DNA from 2 places in the Shewanella sp. 0m-8 genome. Region 1 is predicted to be linked to the other one. Evidence: predicted binding sites of a transcription regulator. Region 1 holds the regulator's gene; the other holds the start of a gene.
The links. Region 1 encodes sigma-54, which starts transcription at its own class of promoters, with help from an activator protein. Its sites were predicted from a motif close to GTTGGCACGNNNNTNGNNT; they were not measured.
Positions count from the first base shown of each region.

Region 2: a site for sigma-54 is predicted at 3,345-3,363, ahead of ACVBIO_RS02580 (YggN family protein). Genes of this name have one in related genera too.

Region 1 covers NZ_JBRIMB010000028.1:42,386-50,935, forward strand. The annotation lists gene mgtE (magnesium transporter) at 1-12, opposite strand, end outside; gene ACVBIO_RS13760 (HPr family phosphocarrier protein) at 109-384, opposite strand; gene rapZ (RNase adapter RapZ) at 371-1,225, opposite strand; gene ptsN (PTS IIA-like nitrogen regulatory protein PtsN) at 1,432-1,875, opposite strand; gene hpf (ribosome hibernation promoting factor) at 1,878-2,165, opposite strand; gene ACVBIO_RS13780 (RNA polymerase factor sigma-54) at 2,195-3,658, opposite strand; gene lptB (LPS export ABC transporter ATP-binding protein) at 3,794-4,525, opposite strand; gene lptA (lipopolysaccharide transport periplasmic protein LptA) at 4,522-5,061, opposite strand; gene lptC (LPS export ABC transporter periplasmic protein LptC) at 5,132-5,689, opposite strand; gene kdsC (3-deoxy-manno-octulosonate-8-phosphatase KdsC) at 5,686-6,237, opposite strand; gene ACVBIO_RS13805 (KpsF/GutQ family sugar-phosphate isomerase) at 6,239-7,216, opposite strand; gene ACVBIO_RS13810 (calcium/sodium antiporter) at 7,263-8,222, opposite strand; gene ACVBIO_RS13815 (ATP-binding cassette domain-containing protein) at 8,397-8,550, shown strand, end outside.
Region 2 covers NZ_JBRIMB010000003.1:104,873-113,422, forward strand. The annotation lists gene ACVBIO_RS02570 (hypothetical protein) at 1-345, opposite strand, end outside; gene ACVBIO_RS02575 (LysR family transcriptional regulator) at 1,162-2,103, opposite strand; gene ACVBIO_RS02580 (YggN family protein) at 2,470-3,285, opposite strand; gene glsB (glutaminase B) at 3,556-4,470, opposite strand; gene ACVBIO_RS02590 (YggL family protein) at 4,470-4,796, opposite strand; gene trmB (tRNA (guanosine(46)-N7)-methyltransferase TrmB) at 4,847-5,560, opposite strand; gene mutY (A/G-specific adenine glycosylase) at 5,793-6,857, shown strand; gene ACVBIO_RS02605 (oxidative damage protection protein) at 6,860-7,138, shown strand; gene ACVBIO_RS02610 (YceI family protein) at 7,275-7,862, opposite strand; gene ACVBIO_RS02615 (cytochrome b) at 7,955-8,503, opposite strand.

The sequences.
Region 1 (8,550 bases):
TTCAATCGGCATAGCTCCCTCACTGGGTCGTTTTAAAGGCGCTTATCATAACGTAACTCAAGAGTATTTATGTGCGGTAGCTAGGAAATTCATTAGGAAAATAACGAATTAATTATCTTCATCAAATCTGGCATCAATTAATTGGCAAATGGCATCGAGCGCTGCTTGGGCGTCTGTCCCGGTTGCAACGAGTTGTACCGTTTTTCCCATTCCTGTTTCTAACATCAATAAGCCTAGTACACTTGTAGCCGAGGCTTGTTTCTCACCTTGAATGATGGTGATCTCAGCATCAAATTCGGAGGCTAAAACAACGAGTTTTGTGGCAGCGCGAGCGTGAAGACCTAGTTTATTGCAGATGGTAACTTCACGTTCAATGGTCGGCATTTTTTAGCTCACGGTGGCGGACTTGTATTTTATGTTTGCCATCTTTGAAGTGAGCAGCAAGGCGCTCAGTGATATAAACCGATCGGTGTTGGCCACCGGTACAGCCAATCGCAATGGTAAGGTAGCTACGGTTGTTACGTTCTAGATCGGGTAACCAAGTTTCGAGTAGATCTTCAATCTGTTTAATAAACAGGTTGACCATTGGGCGTTCATTTAAGAAATCTTGTACTGGTTGGTCGAGCCCAGTCATAGGGCGCAGGTCGGGCTCCCAATGTGGGTTTGGCAAAAATCGTACATCAAACATAAAGTCAGCTTCGGTTGGCATACCATGTTTAAAACCAAACGATTCGAAGTTGATCATCAACTCTTTATCAAGATTGCCAAGTAGGATCTCACGCACCTGATCATTAAGATCGTAAATGTTGAGATTTGAGGTATCGATATAATGATCGACAATGTTGGCTAGCGGCTCTAACAAGCGACCTTCTAGCGCAATGGCCTCTTTAAGCGAAATGTTATCGTGCGATAAAGGGTGCAGACGACGGGTCTCGTTATAACGTTTAAGTAGCACTTCATCGCTTGAGTTAAGGAAAAAGCTTAATAACTCGACCCCATCAGGCAGAAAAGTGAGGTGCTTAACCAGCTCATCTTTCTTTTCTGGCAGGTTACGAATATCGACACTGATGGCGACAAGCTTAGTGTTACCCGATAGCTCTTTGAGTAAGGTCCCCATCATTGGCAAGGGCAGGTTATCGACACAATAATAGCCGAGATCTTCTAGCATTCTTAATAGAACGGACTTACCTGAACCGGAGCGACCTGAGACTAAAACAAGCTTCATCGTATGGTTACCTGATAGACATTAAACAAAATGTATGATTTTTGTGGTTATATTGTGTAAGTGTATAGATTAACTTTTTTAAGGCTGAAAGCAAGAAGTTGAGCGGGTGAATAAGAATAAATAATATTGCTGTAATAATTACTTAGGTCTTTAAATCATTTACCTTTTGTGTAAAAAATAAATAACTTAAAGACCTGAGTAGTTAGCTATTGGGTAATGACTTGATATAGCTCTGATTCATTGCTGGTCTTTCTCAACTGCTTAACCACCGCTTTATCGTTGAGTTTTTCAGCCATACAAGACAGTGTTGCTAAATGTTGCTCACACTGATCAGATGGCACCAATAAAGCAAATAGAATATCGACAGGCTGCTTATCGAATGAGTCAAATGGGATAGGAACTTCACATTTAACCAATACTGCAACTGGACGTTCTATATTCGACAGCCTTCCATGAGGAATCGCTATACCATTACCTATTCCCGTGCTACCCATTTTCTCTCGTGCCAAGAGACTTTCAAAGATCTCTTGTGAAGAAAGGGTTGGGTACTGGACAGCGGCAATGTCACTGATTAACTCCAGTACTTTTTTCTTACTGCCCGGAGTGGCGCAGGTAGTGCACTCCGGCTGCAGGATGGTACTTAGTTCCATCGTTAGTGTTTAGTCAGCTTCTCTTTGTGTTTAATAACCTGACGATCTAGTTTATCGATCAGGGAGTCTATTGCAGCATACATATCTGCATGTTCCGAAATAGCAAATACTTCCCCTTTTTTAAGGTGAATTTTAGCTTCGGCAATCTGCTGCATTTTTTGTACATTCAAAATAACGTGCACATTATTGATCTGATCGAAATGTCGTTCAAGCTTTGTAAATTTCTCTTCTACATAACCGCGTAGTGAATCGGTGATTTCGATGTGATGTCCTGTCAGGTTGATTTGCATTATCGATCCTCCATGTGCCTAATTTTGAGTTATAAACTCTTACGTTGGTTTGAGGGCGGGATCAGCATCGCTTCTCGATATTTTGCAATCGTACGTCTAGCAACTTTAATCCCTTGTTCAGCCAGAAGCTGGGCCATTTTGCTATCGCTTAACGGTTTCCTCTGGTTTTCAGCTGCGACTAATTTCTTAATAAATGCCCTAATTGCTGTCGATGAGCATTCTCCGCCATCGTCGGTACCCACATGGCTTGAGAAGAAATATTTTAGTTCAAAAATGCCCCTTGGGGTGTGCATGTACTTCTGTGTGGTAACACGTGAAATGGTAGATTCATGCATTTCAACAGCTTCGGCAATGTCATTGAGTACCATAGGTTTCATGGCTTCTTCACCGAACTCAAAAAAGCCTTGCTGGAATTTGACGATACAGTTTGTCACTTTCAATAAGGTGTCGTTGCGGCTTTCCAGGCTCTTTATAAACCACTTAGCTTCTTGCAGGTGGCCACGGATAAATTGACCGTCGGCCTGATTCGTTGTGCTACGCGCCATTGATGCGTAATGCTGATTAACATTAATCTTAGGCATATAGTCAGGATTTAGCTCTACCACCCAGCGACCTTTTTTCTTGCTGACAGACACGTCGGGAATGACGTATTCATCTTTACTGCGTGCAATGGCAAGCCCAGGTCTTGGGTTAAGAGTTTGGATCAGTGTGATCGCCTCACGTAAATCATCCTCTTTGAGTTTGGTTTTACGCATTAACTGCCTAAAATCACGCCCCGCAATAAGGTCTAAATAGTCTTTAATCAGTAATCTTGCATTTTCAATGTGCGGTGTATCTGCGGCATATTGTGCTAGCTGGATAAGTAGGCATTCACTTAAGTTGCGGGCGGCAACACCGATAGGATCAAAATGTTGAATTCGTTTTAAAACGGCTTCGACTTCATCGAGTTCAGTTTCAGGATCGCCCATCGCTTCGAGAATTTCGTCACAGCTCTGGGTTAAATAACCTCGTTCATCGATCGCATCAATAATCGCGGTGGCGATAGCAAGATCGTTATCTGAAAATGGGGTGAGGTTCTTTTGCCACTCAAGATGCTCATATAAGCCTTCGCTAGTCTCGCCTTGGAATGGCATGTCATCTTCACGACTTACGCCTGAGCTAGCATTAGAGGAAACGGTGTAGACTTCATCCCAAGTGGTATCCATAGGCAGGTCATCGGGCATGGAATCTTGGGTGAGGGCTTCGGAGGTGTCAACGCTTGCGCTATCTTGGGTGAGTTCACTATTAGAGTCATTTACAGAGTGATCTTCATCGTTGATCATATCGCCATCTGACTGCTCTTCATCTAGCTCCAGTAACGGATTAGAATCTAATGCTTGTTGGATCTCTTGTTGCAGCTCTAAAGAAGACAGTTGTAACAGGCGAATGGCCTGTTGTAACTGGGGAGTCATAGTGAGCTGTTGACCCATTTTGAGCTGGAGTGACGCTTTCATTTTACCGCTATTCCCTACACTGTAGTTAAACGTTAAAGCTCGTTGAACTGGCGAAGGTTGCTCAAAAACTCAACACGTTGATTTTTTTGGAAATAATTCCATATTGAGTTTTTCAGCTTCCATACTGTGAATTAACTATAGCCTGAATTGTTCACCTAAGTACACCGCTCGAACCTGTTGGTTGTCCAAGATTTCGGCAGGTGTACCTTCAGCAATCAGATTTCCGTGGCTTACTATGTAAGCACGCTCACAAACGTCCAAAGTTTCGCGAACATTATGATCGGTGATCAGTACGCCCAGACCGCGACTCTTAAGTTGTTCAATAATTTTTTTAATATCGATAACTGAAATGGGGTCAACACCCGCGAACGGCTCATCTAACAAGATAAACTTTGGATTAGCTGCGAGTGCCCGAGCAATTTCTACCCGGCGGCGTTCGCCTCCAGACAATGCCATACCTTGGCTGTCACGAATGTGAGTGATATGAAACTCTTCGAGTAGATGCTCAAGTTGTTCTTCACGTTGCTCGTTATTGATGTCATGACGAGTCTGTAAGACGGCCATGATGTTGTCACGTACTGACAGCTTTCTAAAAATACTGGCTTCCTGAGGTAGGTAACCGATACCTTTACGGGCGCGTAAATGCATAGGATCGAGCGTAAGATCGTCATCATCAATAAAGATCTTACCCTTATCACTCTGTACTAGGCCAACCACCATGTAGAATGTCGTTGTTTTACCTGCACCGTTTGGGCCAAGCAAACCAACAATCTGACCTGTCTTTACGGTTAAGCTAACATCTTGTACGACGGCACGATTTTTATAGCTCTTAGCAAGATTGACCGCTTTTAAGGTGATTTGGTTCATTGCTGTTCCTGCTTTTTCGCTGGCGATTCTGGTTTCTCTTCCTGATAGGTTTCAGGCTGAATAATGGTGATAACTCTGTCATCGCCCTTGCCAGTACTTTCTGCAATAAGCTGTTGCAAACTGATGTTGTATTTAATGCGGTTACCTGTGACCTGGCTACCGTCTTGCGCTAGGGTGGCTTCGCCGACTAAGGTGAGTGTGCGCGTAGCAAGTTCGTAGCGGATCTCTTTTGCGCTAGCCGTTGCCGGGCGTCCATCATCCATTGTTTGGGTGTAAGTGGCTGGGTTACCAGTCGCCACAAGCGTTTTACCGCTCTTATCTTCTTTTGAGAAAACCCGTAGCTTATCGGCATTCATCTTGATTGTGCCCTGAGTGACTTCGACAGGCCCAAAAAAGATAACCTGATTATTCTTGATATCAGCTTCTTGGCTAGCGGCCGCAATTTTCACCTCTTGCATCAGGTCATCAACTTTAGCAACAGAGCTGAAACTGAGCAGACAAAATAGGCCTGCAAGGATAGATTGATTGTATTTCATAGCGTCCTTCTACTCAGCTAAAGCGTTTTCTTTAGCTAGTATGAGTGTAAAATTGTTCAATATGTTGGCGTTACTGAGCTTCGTAGATACCTTCTACTTGGCTGATTAGTTTTACGCTCTGGGCATTCAGGTCGGCATATAAGCCTACACCTTGAATGACGAATTCGTTGCCAGTGACGTGGATAATTTCATCTGACGTCATGATCATAGTATTCAAATCAAGATCTAAATAGCTGGTGCTTAACGTCTGTATCGGCTCTTCTGGGCTAATCGAGTCGATAATAACATTGTTTTCTAGCGTTACCTTGCCAGTGACTTTATTCAGGCTGCCTTTATCACTTTTAAGTCGCCATTCGGCTAGGCCATCATCAGGGTAAATGAGATAAACAGGCTCAGTAAAATAGGTCATATTGACGCTATCAAAGTGTTCCATGTGTTTCGCTGTTACTTCGCTATTGATGAAGCCTAACTCGTTATATTCGATGCTACGTAGATCATCGATAATATAGTCGGGTCGCTGACTTGTATCGATATTCAGCTCCTGCTCGCTTTTTTTAGACTGAACTTGCCAATAGAGCAAAAGTGCAGTGCCAAAAAGTGCGATTATCGCAAGGGTGACGCGGTTCATATACTCATCCCATGAGCTGAGTCAAACTTGTCTTGGCTTAATAGTAGTAAATCAGTGAGTTCGCGTAGGGCGCCGTGGCCGCCTTTAATATGGGTGGTCATTTTTGCATGTTGTTTTACATATGGGTGACCATCGGCCACACAAACGGAAAGACCAACCTGCTGCATAACGGGCAAGTCCACCATGTCATCACCAATATAAGCGACCTCTTCAGGGCTAACATTATAAAGTGATAGCAGTTCATTATAGGGGGCTAACTTGTTATCGACACCTTGGTAGATGTGGGTAACGCCTAGAGCGGTAAACCTGTCTTCAACGATTTGTGATTTACGACCGGTGATAATCGCCACTTGGATGCCACTAGATAATACTGAGCGTACGCCATATCCATCACGAGTATGGAATGTTTTAAGTTCTTCACCGCTGTTGCTCATATAGACTAGGCCGTCGGAAAACACGCCATCAACATCGCAAATGAGTAGTTTTATCTTGCTGGCTGCTTGCCAGACTACATCGCTAATAGGGCCGTATAAACCTTGCTTGGACATATTAAATTACTCCTGCTTTGACCATATCTAGCATGTTTAATGCGCCAACAGGCTGTTGTTTGTCGTTAATCACGATTAAACCATTAATACTCTTAGTATCCATGACTTTTAATGCTTCTGCTGCAAGCACGTTATCGGTAATGGTGACGCAGCCTTTAGTCATCACCTCTGCGATAGGAGTAGTGCGTAAATTGACTTCAGCGTCGATAACCCGGCGTAGGTCACCATCGGTGAAAATACCGACTAAGGTGTTGCTGGCATCAACAACCGCTGTCATGCCTAAGCCTTTTTTAGAGATCTCGTACAGCGCCTCAGTAATACAGATATCATTTTGCACACTTGGTAACTCACAGCCCTTATGCATGACATCACTGACTTTAAGTAGCAATTTTCGCCCTAGGCTACCGCCGGGGTGAGACAGTGCAAAGTCATCTTGAGTAAAGCCGCGCGCTTGCAATAACGCAACCGCTAGGGCATCGCCCATGACTAATGTTGCTGTGGTGCTCGACGTTGGTGCAAGCCCAAGTGGGCAAGCTTCTTCTGGTACTTCAATGCAAAGGTGCAGTTGCGCCAGCTTCGCCATATTAGAATCTGGCTTACCCGTGACAGAGATCATTGGCAGCCCCATGCGCTTAATGACTGGCATTAAGGTTAAGATCTCACTCGACTCACCTGAATTTGAAATCGCAAGTACGATATCGTTCTCACTCAATACGCCTAAGTCGCCATGGCTAGCTTCACCGGGATGCACAAAAAATGCAGGTGTACCTGTGCTGGCTAGTGTGGCTGAAATCTTGTTGCCAATGTGTCCTGATTTGCCCATGCCCATCACGATAACTTTACCTGTGCATTGCAATATTAATTGGCAAGCTTGGGCAAATTCTGAAGAGTCAATGTACTGATACAGATTATCGAGTGCTTGTTTCTCGATATCGATGACCTTAGTACCCCATTGGCGTAGTTGATTTGCATCTACCATTTCTTGGTCTCTCTTTAAATTGCTGCTTAACGTATCGCACCCATTGCTAAGATAGGAAGAGTAATGCCTGGTATGCGATAAATGTAATAAGTAATACTACGCCATGCCATGGTTTTAGCTGTCTGGCGCGTCCAGATAATAAGATCAGTATTGCAAGTGCGCTGCTTGTTGCAAGCACCATATAAAAATCACGGGTACTCGCCGCTGCATCAACAGCGCCAGGCGCTATAATGCCAGGTATAGCAAGTACCGCTAGAATATTGAATAAGTTTGAACCAACTATGTTACCGATCGCAAGGTCATCTTCTTTTTTTAAGACTCCGGCAATACAAGCGGCGAGTTCTGGCAGACTGGTACCGACTGCAATAATGGTTAAACCGATAACTAAATCAGACAAATGATACGCTTTAGCGATCCCTACTGCACCTTGTACCATCCAGTCTGCGGATAATGGTAACAATACCATACCCACAATCAGCCATAAAATGGCTTTACCCGTTGGGACGTCGGCAGGCACTTCGCTTTCTGCTTCAACGGCTAATGCATCTTTGTCTTTACTGTTTAAGCCATGCCAGATTAGGTAACCCATTAAAGCGATAAATAGCACTAATAAGCTAATGCCTTCGATACGGGTTAAAAAACCATCGTAAAGAAAGTAACCTACAATCACTGTAGCGACTAGCATCATTGGGATTTCACGTTTGAGTGTCTGTGAGCTCACCGAAATTGCGCCGAGCAAAGCGGTGATCCCCAAAATTAAAGTGATGTTAGCGATGTTAGAACCTAGTACGTTACCAATTGCGGTATCAGTCATGCCTTCGAGTGATGCGGTCGCCGCAACGAACATTTCAGGAGCCGAACTCCCCATAGCGACAATCGTTAAACCAATAAGCATTGGCGGTAAACCAAGGTTACGAGCAAAGGCTGCTGCACCGTAAACAAACTTATCGGCACTCCAAACAAGGGCGCCTAAGCCTGCGACTAACATAAAAATATTAAATAACATCGATTCTTAGTATTTTGGGGTATAGCCGCGTATTTTCGCTGTAATTGAAGAAAAATGAAAGTATTGAGGTGAGATAGTCTTGATTTGGTTGTGCCTCTTTAGTCAATTACGTACAATTTCTCCCTTTCCGGTACGGAAAACGGAAGTTTCCATTATTAGATGCAGGGTGCTTGCATGACTGAAATCCCCAAAACATTGGTTGAAACTCAAGGTATGACCTTTAGCCGCGGCGAACGTGTCATTTTTCAAGATGTCAGCCTGTCGATACCTCAGGGTAAAGTTACCGCGATCATGGGCCCAAGCGGTATCGGAAAAACCACACTACTTA
Region 2 (8,550 bases), on a different contig from region 1:
CACCGCAATAAAGCGCTCATCATCAAGCCACTCAACCAAAAGCAGTTCGCAGTTATCACTACCAACCAATTCAAACTGACTCAATAGCTCAATATTGAAACCACTGCGTTTAACGATTTGCAGCTGAATCAATCCATCGTAGTACAACCTATGGTGCTGAAAAGAGTATTCATGCTCAGCACTTGTTTCTGAGGTCGTAGTTGCTGAAATCTTTTCTGCTGAGGTAGTTGTTTCCGAAGTAATTGTTGCTGAAATCTTTTCTGCAGAGATAGTTTCAGCTACGGTTTCAGATGCAGTTCCAAGATCAGCAGAACGCGAAAAAAGTGACTTAATAAATTTATTCAATGTAATACATGTCTCATGAAATAAATGGCTCTACAAAGCATCGAACGATAAAGCTAAGAGAAGATAATATTTTCCAATATTATCTGTAGCTTAAGATAGTTTCACTTCAAGTATCAAGCGCTTTATACCAATCTGGGCCGTAACTAAACTCGAGGCCGAAATATGCTTGGTCATTAACCCTGCAAGCAAATTCGGCTAACAATGGCTTCTATACCCAGGCCACCAGCAGATGCCGATGATGATAAGGCTCGCTAAACTCATCTCCTCGGTTATAAACAGTAGCACGGTTCACCTGCCAGCCCAGTAAGCAGACTGCTCACGACTTTCATTATTCACCAGACTGAAATGATTCAAAAGTGAAAGACCTTGATATAGAACGAACTTCAAACTGTTTCAAATGCAGAACAAGGGAAGGTATTTAAGCTTTGGTACAGCCCAAAAAGAAAAATACCCCGGCTATAAATAACCGGGGTAAACCAAACTAGGTGATGGTTTTAAGGCTGACATTGTTTTAGTTCTTAAACCGTCTGTCAGCATTGATGCAAAATGCTTTTAGCTGCTCTGTATAGCACAATAGAGAGGGGTCATTCTCGATTACACTATAGGACTCAGAACTTTTGAATCAACTGCCAGCAATTGTATTAAAACGAGAACAAACTTCAACTGAAATGATTTTAAGTTGTTTAGCCAAGGCTAAATTCAGCTTGACTAAACAATGTACAGCAGGGATTAAGTGATTGAATAAAAAGCACTTAAGAACTCACTACATTAGCAAGATTTCACACTGTTCAAAATATAAAACAATGTTTCTCCATTTTACTTACGTTTTGCATACAATTCTTTTAAAGGCGCATCCCAATATGGCGGTGTACCGATATGATCTTTTATAAAATCAATAAAGGCACTGACCTTTGGTGCTAAGTGTTTACGTCTTGGGTAAACCGCTTGTAATGGCAAATGATGAGTCAACTGCCAGTCTTCAAGAATTGGCACCAGAGTCCCCTTTTCCAGCTCATCTTCAAGCAGATAGCTTGCTAGATAAACCACACCGAGTCCGCTTACCGCCGCCGACTTTAATGCTGGGGCATTATCGACTCTGAAATTACCTGTTACGCCAATCTCACAGTAATCATCACCTTGCTTAAATTGCCAGATACTGTGCTCATGCCATTCACCTTGATATACCAAGCAGTTATGGTCTACTAACTGCTCTGGGCGGCTAGGTACACCATGCTTCTCTACATATGATGGCGACGCGGCTAACAAGAACTGACATTTCATCAGTGGTCTTGCAACCATCCCAAGTGGCAATTGCTCTGACATCGTAAGTAGTAGGTCTAAACCTTCACTAACCACGTCGACTTTATGGTCAAGTAAGCTAACTTGAAGTTCGAGCTCTGGATGCTTAGCCATAAACTCTGGCAAAGCAGGGATGATGTGCATGGTACCGAATGACTGAGAAATACCCACTTTCAATACGCCTCGGGTAGCATCATTAAGATTATGAACGCTAGCAACAGCTTGGTCGGCATCTCTTAATAACTCTTCTCCTTGGGCATACAATAGATGGCCCGCCTCAGTTAAACTCAAGCTTCTTGTGGTACGTTGAATCAATTGAACACCAAGCTTATGCTCCAGATCGGCCACTTGGGTACTTACTTTAGACTTTGATATGCCTAACTTTCTCGCCGCAGAGCTAAAACTGCCCGCTCGAGCCACATGGGTAAAAATTGCGATTGGTTCTAAAAGTTCTAACATGTAAATCGCCTTAAGGTGTTTACGACAGTAATAGTACTTCCATCGCTAAGACATGCTGTTTTCTATTAAAAACAATATCTTAAGTGAATATATGTACGCTAGAGTAGAGTTTGTATTATGTAACCAATAGTTGGTTTTTGTTTTTATTTTTAGAAGTATACCAAAAAATCCCCATAACTCATCAAATATGTAGTTTGGGCTAGGTACAAAGGGGATCGGTAGTACAAAAGTCTAGTGAGGCTTTAAATGTAAAAACCCCTGCATAAAGGGGGGATGCAGGGGAGGTTGCAAATCAATCAAGGCAACAGCTTTACTTCATTGTTTTACCAAGCGTATATCTTAGTAACGAGTCCAGTGAAGTAATGTTTACTCAAGCATAGTGGTATTAGAGGATTCAACTAAAGGATAGCTAGCAAGTTCTGGGATCTCGTCACGCAACTGTTGCTCCAGTACCACTAAGGTTTTAAATCTTTCGCATAGCTTTTCGCCACGGGCTTCTAGATCAGCGGCTTGCTGCTCCATCTGCATCTCGATATCATCACCAATGGTTTCCATCTTTTGAGAAAAAGAGTCCATCTTCTGTTCAAAGCTATCACCGTCGCCCGACATCATTTGTGCGCCTAAAGTCATCATCATGCTGCCGAGTGAGTTCTGCACTAACTCTTCCATCTCTTGCTCAAACTCCTCTCCAAAGGCATCTTCTAGTGATGACTCTGTCGAGCCAAGGTAAAACGTATCGCCATGTTGGTACGCTACGCTTTCGATTCGTTGCTCAAGACCTGACATCATTTCGTCAATCTTAGCACCTGCGCTATCACCTAACAGTGGGGTTAACGCAAGACTCACTGCAGAAGAAGCCATTCCAACCGCATCATTAACCAGTTCAATCACCTCAGGTACTTGCGAAGAAACCTCTTGTGAATACTGACTCACTAATGCTTGCTGCTGTTTATTAAGTGACACTTGCTTGCCATTAACAAATAGCTCATCCATTTCGATGCGATACTTTTCATCACCAACCTCACTGACAATCAGTTTCTTAGGCTCTACCGTGACGTCATAATTAAGCGCGACTTCGCACTCTTTATTCATTGACTGGTCGCTATGAGCGGCAACGGTTTGTAGACTCGTTGCTGATAGCAACACGGCTGAGATCCCAACAGAGGTAAGTAGTTTTTTCATCGCATCAATCCTTTATCGCTATAGTCTGTATGATATTATTTTCAATCTTGATGTAAATAAAGCATAGACCATGCCAAACAAGCTAACACCATGTTTTTAAAGGTTATCACTTGAGTTGTATAGAGGTGATACACGCTGCTAAATAATATATTTGGCCAATTAAGCTAACAATTGGCCAAATATCAAAAACAGCTGATGTTGATACTGATGTAGGAACTAATTGTAGAAACTGACTATAGTGACTGGCTGTAGACAATTGACTGAGTAAAACTAAAAAATCGAACGGCCTAAAGTCTGACTCAAGGCTTCTAACACTGCCGTGCCCGCTAAAGAGTTGCCATTGGCATCAAGCTCCGGAGACCAAACACATACAGACATGTCACCAGGGATCACCGCGATAATGCCACCGCCGACACCGCTCTTACCCGGCATACCGACGCGATAAGCGAACTCACCCGCACCGTCATAAAGGCCGGATGTGGCTAATAACGCATTTAACTGCCGATTCTGTACAGGACTAATTAACTGTTTACCAGCAAGGCTTTTACCTGAGTTAGCTAAGTAAAACATAGCACGGGAAAGATCTGCGCAGCTCATGCGAAGTGAGCAATAGTGAAAGTAGCTGTGCAACACAGTATCAACGTCGTTATTAAAATTACCGAATGATTTCATCAAGTAAGCTATCGCGGCGTTTCTTGCGCTGTGTTGATATTCAGATGCGGCAACGATTTTATCGTATCCCACTCTATTGTTTTCACTTAAACCACGAACAATCTCAAGCATACGGTGCTTAGGCGCACCTAAACGACTTTGCAAAAGATCGGCAATAACCAGCGCACCAGCATTGATAAATGGATTTCGCGGTAAGCCTTTTTCCAATTCAACTTGAACTAAAGAGTTAAAAGAATGGCCTGAGGGTTCTTTACCGACTCTCGACCAAATCTCATCTTCTTCATACAGCATTAGCGCCAAGGTAAGACTAAATACCTTAGAAATACTCTGAATTGAAAAGGGCTCGAGATAATCTCCAGCCCCTATAGTGACACCGTCAGAGGTCGTCACTGCAATACCTAACTTATTAGCATCAACTTGGGCAAGGGCTGGAATATAGTCAGCCACTTTACCCTGTCCTAGAAGAGGTCGTACTTTTTCTAGGATCTCTTCAAGTAATGCCAATTCAGGCATTAGCCCCACCAAATATCGTAAAGCTCGCCAATTTCGAGATCAGATACAGGTTGAGCGTCAAAGAATGCTTTAACTGCAGCTCGGTGCTCTTCTGTACACTTGCCGATACCTTGAGTGGCAATAATACCTTCCCACTCTTTGTGTCCACCGCCGTGATAACCTAGGTCGTTAGGTTCAATCACTTCATCGATAAACTGATCAACGATTGCATCAATTTGCTCTTCTGTTACTGACTCATTAAAAATCCAGTTAACGTCAAATCCAAACTCTTGGAACTCATCAACGCGTAATTTCTTACGTAAGCGACGGCTACGGTTTGCTGCCATGGTTGTTCTCCTAGATAGCTTATTTACAGTATATAAATTCGGTTTAGCGCTTAAACACGCTCAAACATAAGATCCCAAACCCCATGACCTAAACGGTGGCCACGCGCTTCGAATTTAGTCAATGGACGATGATCTGGACGTTCAACAACATCACCTGTCGCAGATTGGTTTTTATAACCAGGCGCGGCATTCATCACTTCTAGCATATGTTCGCTGTAGTTTTCCCAATCTGTTGCCAGATGGAATACACCGCCAACTTTAAGTTTCTTGCGGATCAATTCAGCAAATGGTGCTTGAACGATACGGCGCTTATGATGACGAGTTTTATGCCAAGGATCTGGGAAGAACAATTGCACACAAGCCAGACTGCCTTCAGCAATGCTATTTTCAAGTACTTCAATTGCATCATGGTGATAAACACGTAAGTTAGTCACGCCCGCTTCAGCAGCTTCTGCCAAGCATGCACCGACGCCGGGTTTATGCACTTCGATACCGATAAAGTTAAGCTCAGGAGCCGCCTTAGCCATTTCTACCAATGACGCGCCCATGCCAAAGCCGATCTCTAGAACGGTATCTGCTTCACGACCAAATACTTCGACTAAATCAATCGATTCTGGAGTGTAATCTAGGCCCATGATTGGCCATTGCTGCTCCATTGCTTGAGCTTGGCCTTTAGTTAAACGGCCCTCTCTCAATACAAAGCTTCTCACTTTGCGAAGGTATTTACCTTCTTCATTGAATTCAGCGGTTGTTACGTCGCTCATTTTCGCCCTCGCTTAAGACAGCATAATTTAAAAAAGAAAGGCATTATCCAAAGTTCAACCTTCAGTGCAAGCCTTATTGTGGCGAAATTATACCAATAATCTCAGTTTGTGCGAGCAGTGCCTTTGCTTTACAGCTAAATAAGCCATATTTTGCTTACAACTCCAGCCACTTTGCCATAAAAAGCCCTGTGCTTTGCTTGTTTAAACCCTAGGCTAAAGTTACACTGCGCCGATGAAAACTACCGCGCTTTTTTCAACAAGAATTATCGAATGGTACGACAACTTTGGTCGTAAACAACTTCCTTGGCAACTCAATAAAACCCCATATAAAGTATGGATTTCAGAGATCATGCTCCAGCAAACGCAAGTTGCTACGGTTATCCCCTATTTCGAAAAGTTTATCGCACGATTTCCAGATATTGATAGCCTAGCCTGTGCCGAGCAGGACGAAGTGTTGCATCACTGGACTGGACTTGGTTATTACGCGCGCGCCAGAAACCTACATAAAGCCGCACAAATAATGCAGTCTGATTTTAATGGCGAGTTTCCAACTCACTTTGATGATGTTTTGGCATTACCTGGTATTGGTCGTTCAACGGCAGGTGCAGTGCTTTCGCTATCTTTAGGACTCAACTTTGCTATTCTCGACGGTAATGTGAAGCGTGTTTTAGCTCGCCATGGTGCAATCGAAGGCTGGCCAGGTAAAAAACCTGTCGAGCAGCAACTTTGGCAATTAACCGAAATGTTAACCCCAGCTAAAGATATTCAAAAATATAATCAGGCCATGATGGATATTGGTGCAACAGTCTGTACGCGCTCCAAGCCTAACTGCGCCCAATGCCCTGTAGCCATAGACTGTAAAGCCCAGTTAAGTGGCCGGCAGACCGAATATCCAGGTAAAAAACCAAAGAAATCCATTCCAGAAAAGTTTGCTTGGCTATTAGTCATAGAAGATGAGCATCAAGTGCATCTTGAGAAACGACCACCCGTGGGTATTTGGGGCGGTCTCTGGTGCTTTCCTCAATTTGCAGAGCGCGCCGAACTCGACGCTTATATTAAAGACAAGCAACTAAAAATGACCTCGCAACAAGAGTTAGTCGGTTTTAGACACACTTTTAGCCACTTTCACCTCGATATCCAGCCGGTGTTGGTCCGAGTAAGTGGTATTAGCAATAACCAGATCATGGAACAAAGTTCCGCGCTCTGGTATAACTTATCTCATCCACCTAAAGTTGGTTTAGCCGCCGCTACTGAGCGAATTCTGGCTGACTTAGGTTCTGTATTAATTAAGGAGTAATCATGGCTCGCACAGTAAACTGCGTGTACTTAAACAAAGAAGCAGAAGGCCTAGGTTTTCAGCTTTACCCAGGTGACTTGGGCAAGCGTATTTTCGACAATGTCAGTAAAGAAGCTTGGGCACTTTGGCAGTCAAAGCAAACCATGCTGATCAACGAAAAGAAACTGAACATGATGAATGTTGATGACCGTAAGTTCTTAGAAGAGCAGATGGTAAACTTTTTGTTTGAAGGTAAAGATGTCGAAATTGAAGGCTACGTGCCGCAAAAAGACGACGAGTAACTGACTGTTTAGCATTAGTTCGAGCTGGTCGCAGCTTTAGTCTGCGCCACAATGTAACGTCATCAAAAACGCCGCTTAAATTAATTTAAGCGGCGTTTTGTTTTATCTATTTAAAGCACTTTTTGGTGACTTGAAATTACTTACGAATTCCTTCTACCACTAAATCTAAAACCACATTAGCTGATGCTGGCCCTAAATCGACTTTAACGTCATAGTCTTTTAAGGCAAATTCAGTGCTGCCAACAAAACCTGAACGATAGCCGCCCCATGGGTCACTGCCCTCACCTATTATTTTGGCATCTATGGCTAACGGCTTTGTGACACCATTAAAAGTAAAGTCACCATTAATAACAAAATTGCCGTCGCCCTTGTCTACTGCTGATGTTGATACAAAGCTTGCCTGCGGAAATTTGCCCGTATTTAAGAAGTCGCCACTACGTAAATGCTTATCTCGCTCAGCATGATTAGAATCGACGCTGGCTGTATTAATGGTCACATTGACTGTAGAATCTGCAATATTGTTGATATCGAAGCTAAAATCACCTGCAAATTGATTAAAACGGCCTACCACAAAGCTATAACCTAAATGGCTTACTTTAAATTCGATAGAGGCATGCGCGCCCTCTGTATCTATCACATAGTCTGCGGCTTGCGCGGTACTTACCATACTCATAGAAGTGGTTACTGATGCTGTTAATGCTAGAGCTAAAAATTGGCTGTTCATATTCTATCCTTGTTTATCGTGCGCTCGATTAAATGAGCTAAATCGTTTGAGCTGGTTAATCTTTGCTGCCATAGCGGCGTAACTTTAAGGCCCTATGGCAATGGCTTAATCATTCTGCTTAGGGTTTTGTCTTTATCAATATAGTGATGTTTGAATGCGCCTATAGCATGAATAACCACCAGAGCAATTAGCCCATAAGCTAAATATTGATGAATAGCCCCAGCGATATCGGCTTGTTTGCTTATCAACTCACCAAAACTTGGCACCTCTAACCAATCAAATATCCAAATACCTCTGCCATCCGCCGTCGAAATGAGATAACCACTGAGCATAATCAGCAGCATTAATAGATAAAGTGCATTGTGCGCTAAGTGAGCTGCACGCTTTTCCCAAGGCTTATGGGTCGTCAACTCGGCCGGTTTAACCGAAAAATAACGCCAAACGAGTCTAATTAAAGTCAGTAGCAGCAATAACAACCCAATACTCTTATGCAGGTGGGGGGCAGTTTGGTACCAACTGCTGTAATAGGTTAAATCGACCATCCAAAAGCCGACGGCAAACAGTCCAATCACAGCGATGGCTGATAACCAATGGATCAAAATGGCCACCAAGCCGTAAGAGTTATCTGTATTGCGAAACATAATTTTCCCAGCACCTAGTTAATGAACCCATCATACAAACTATTTTT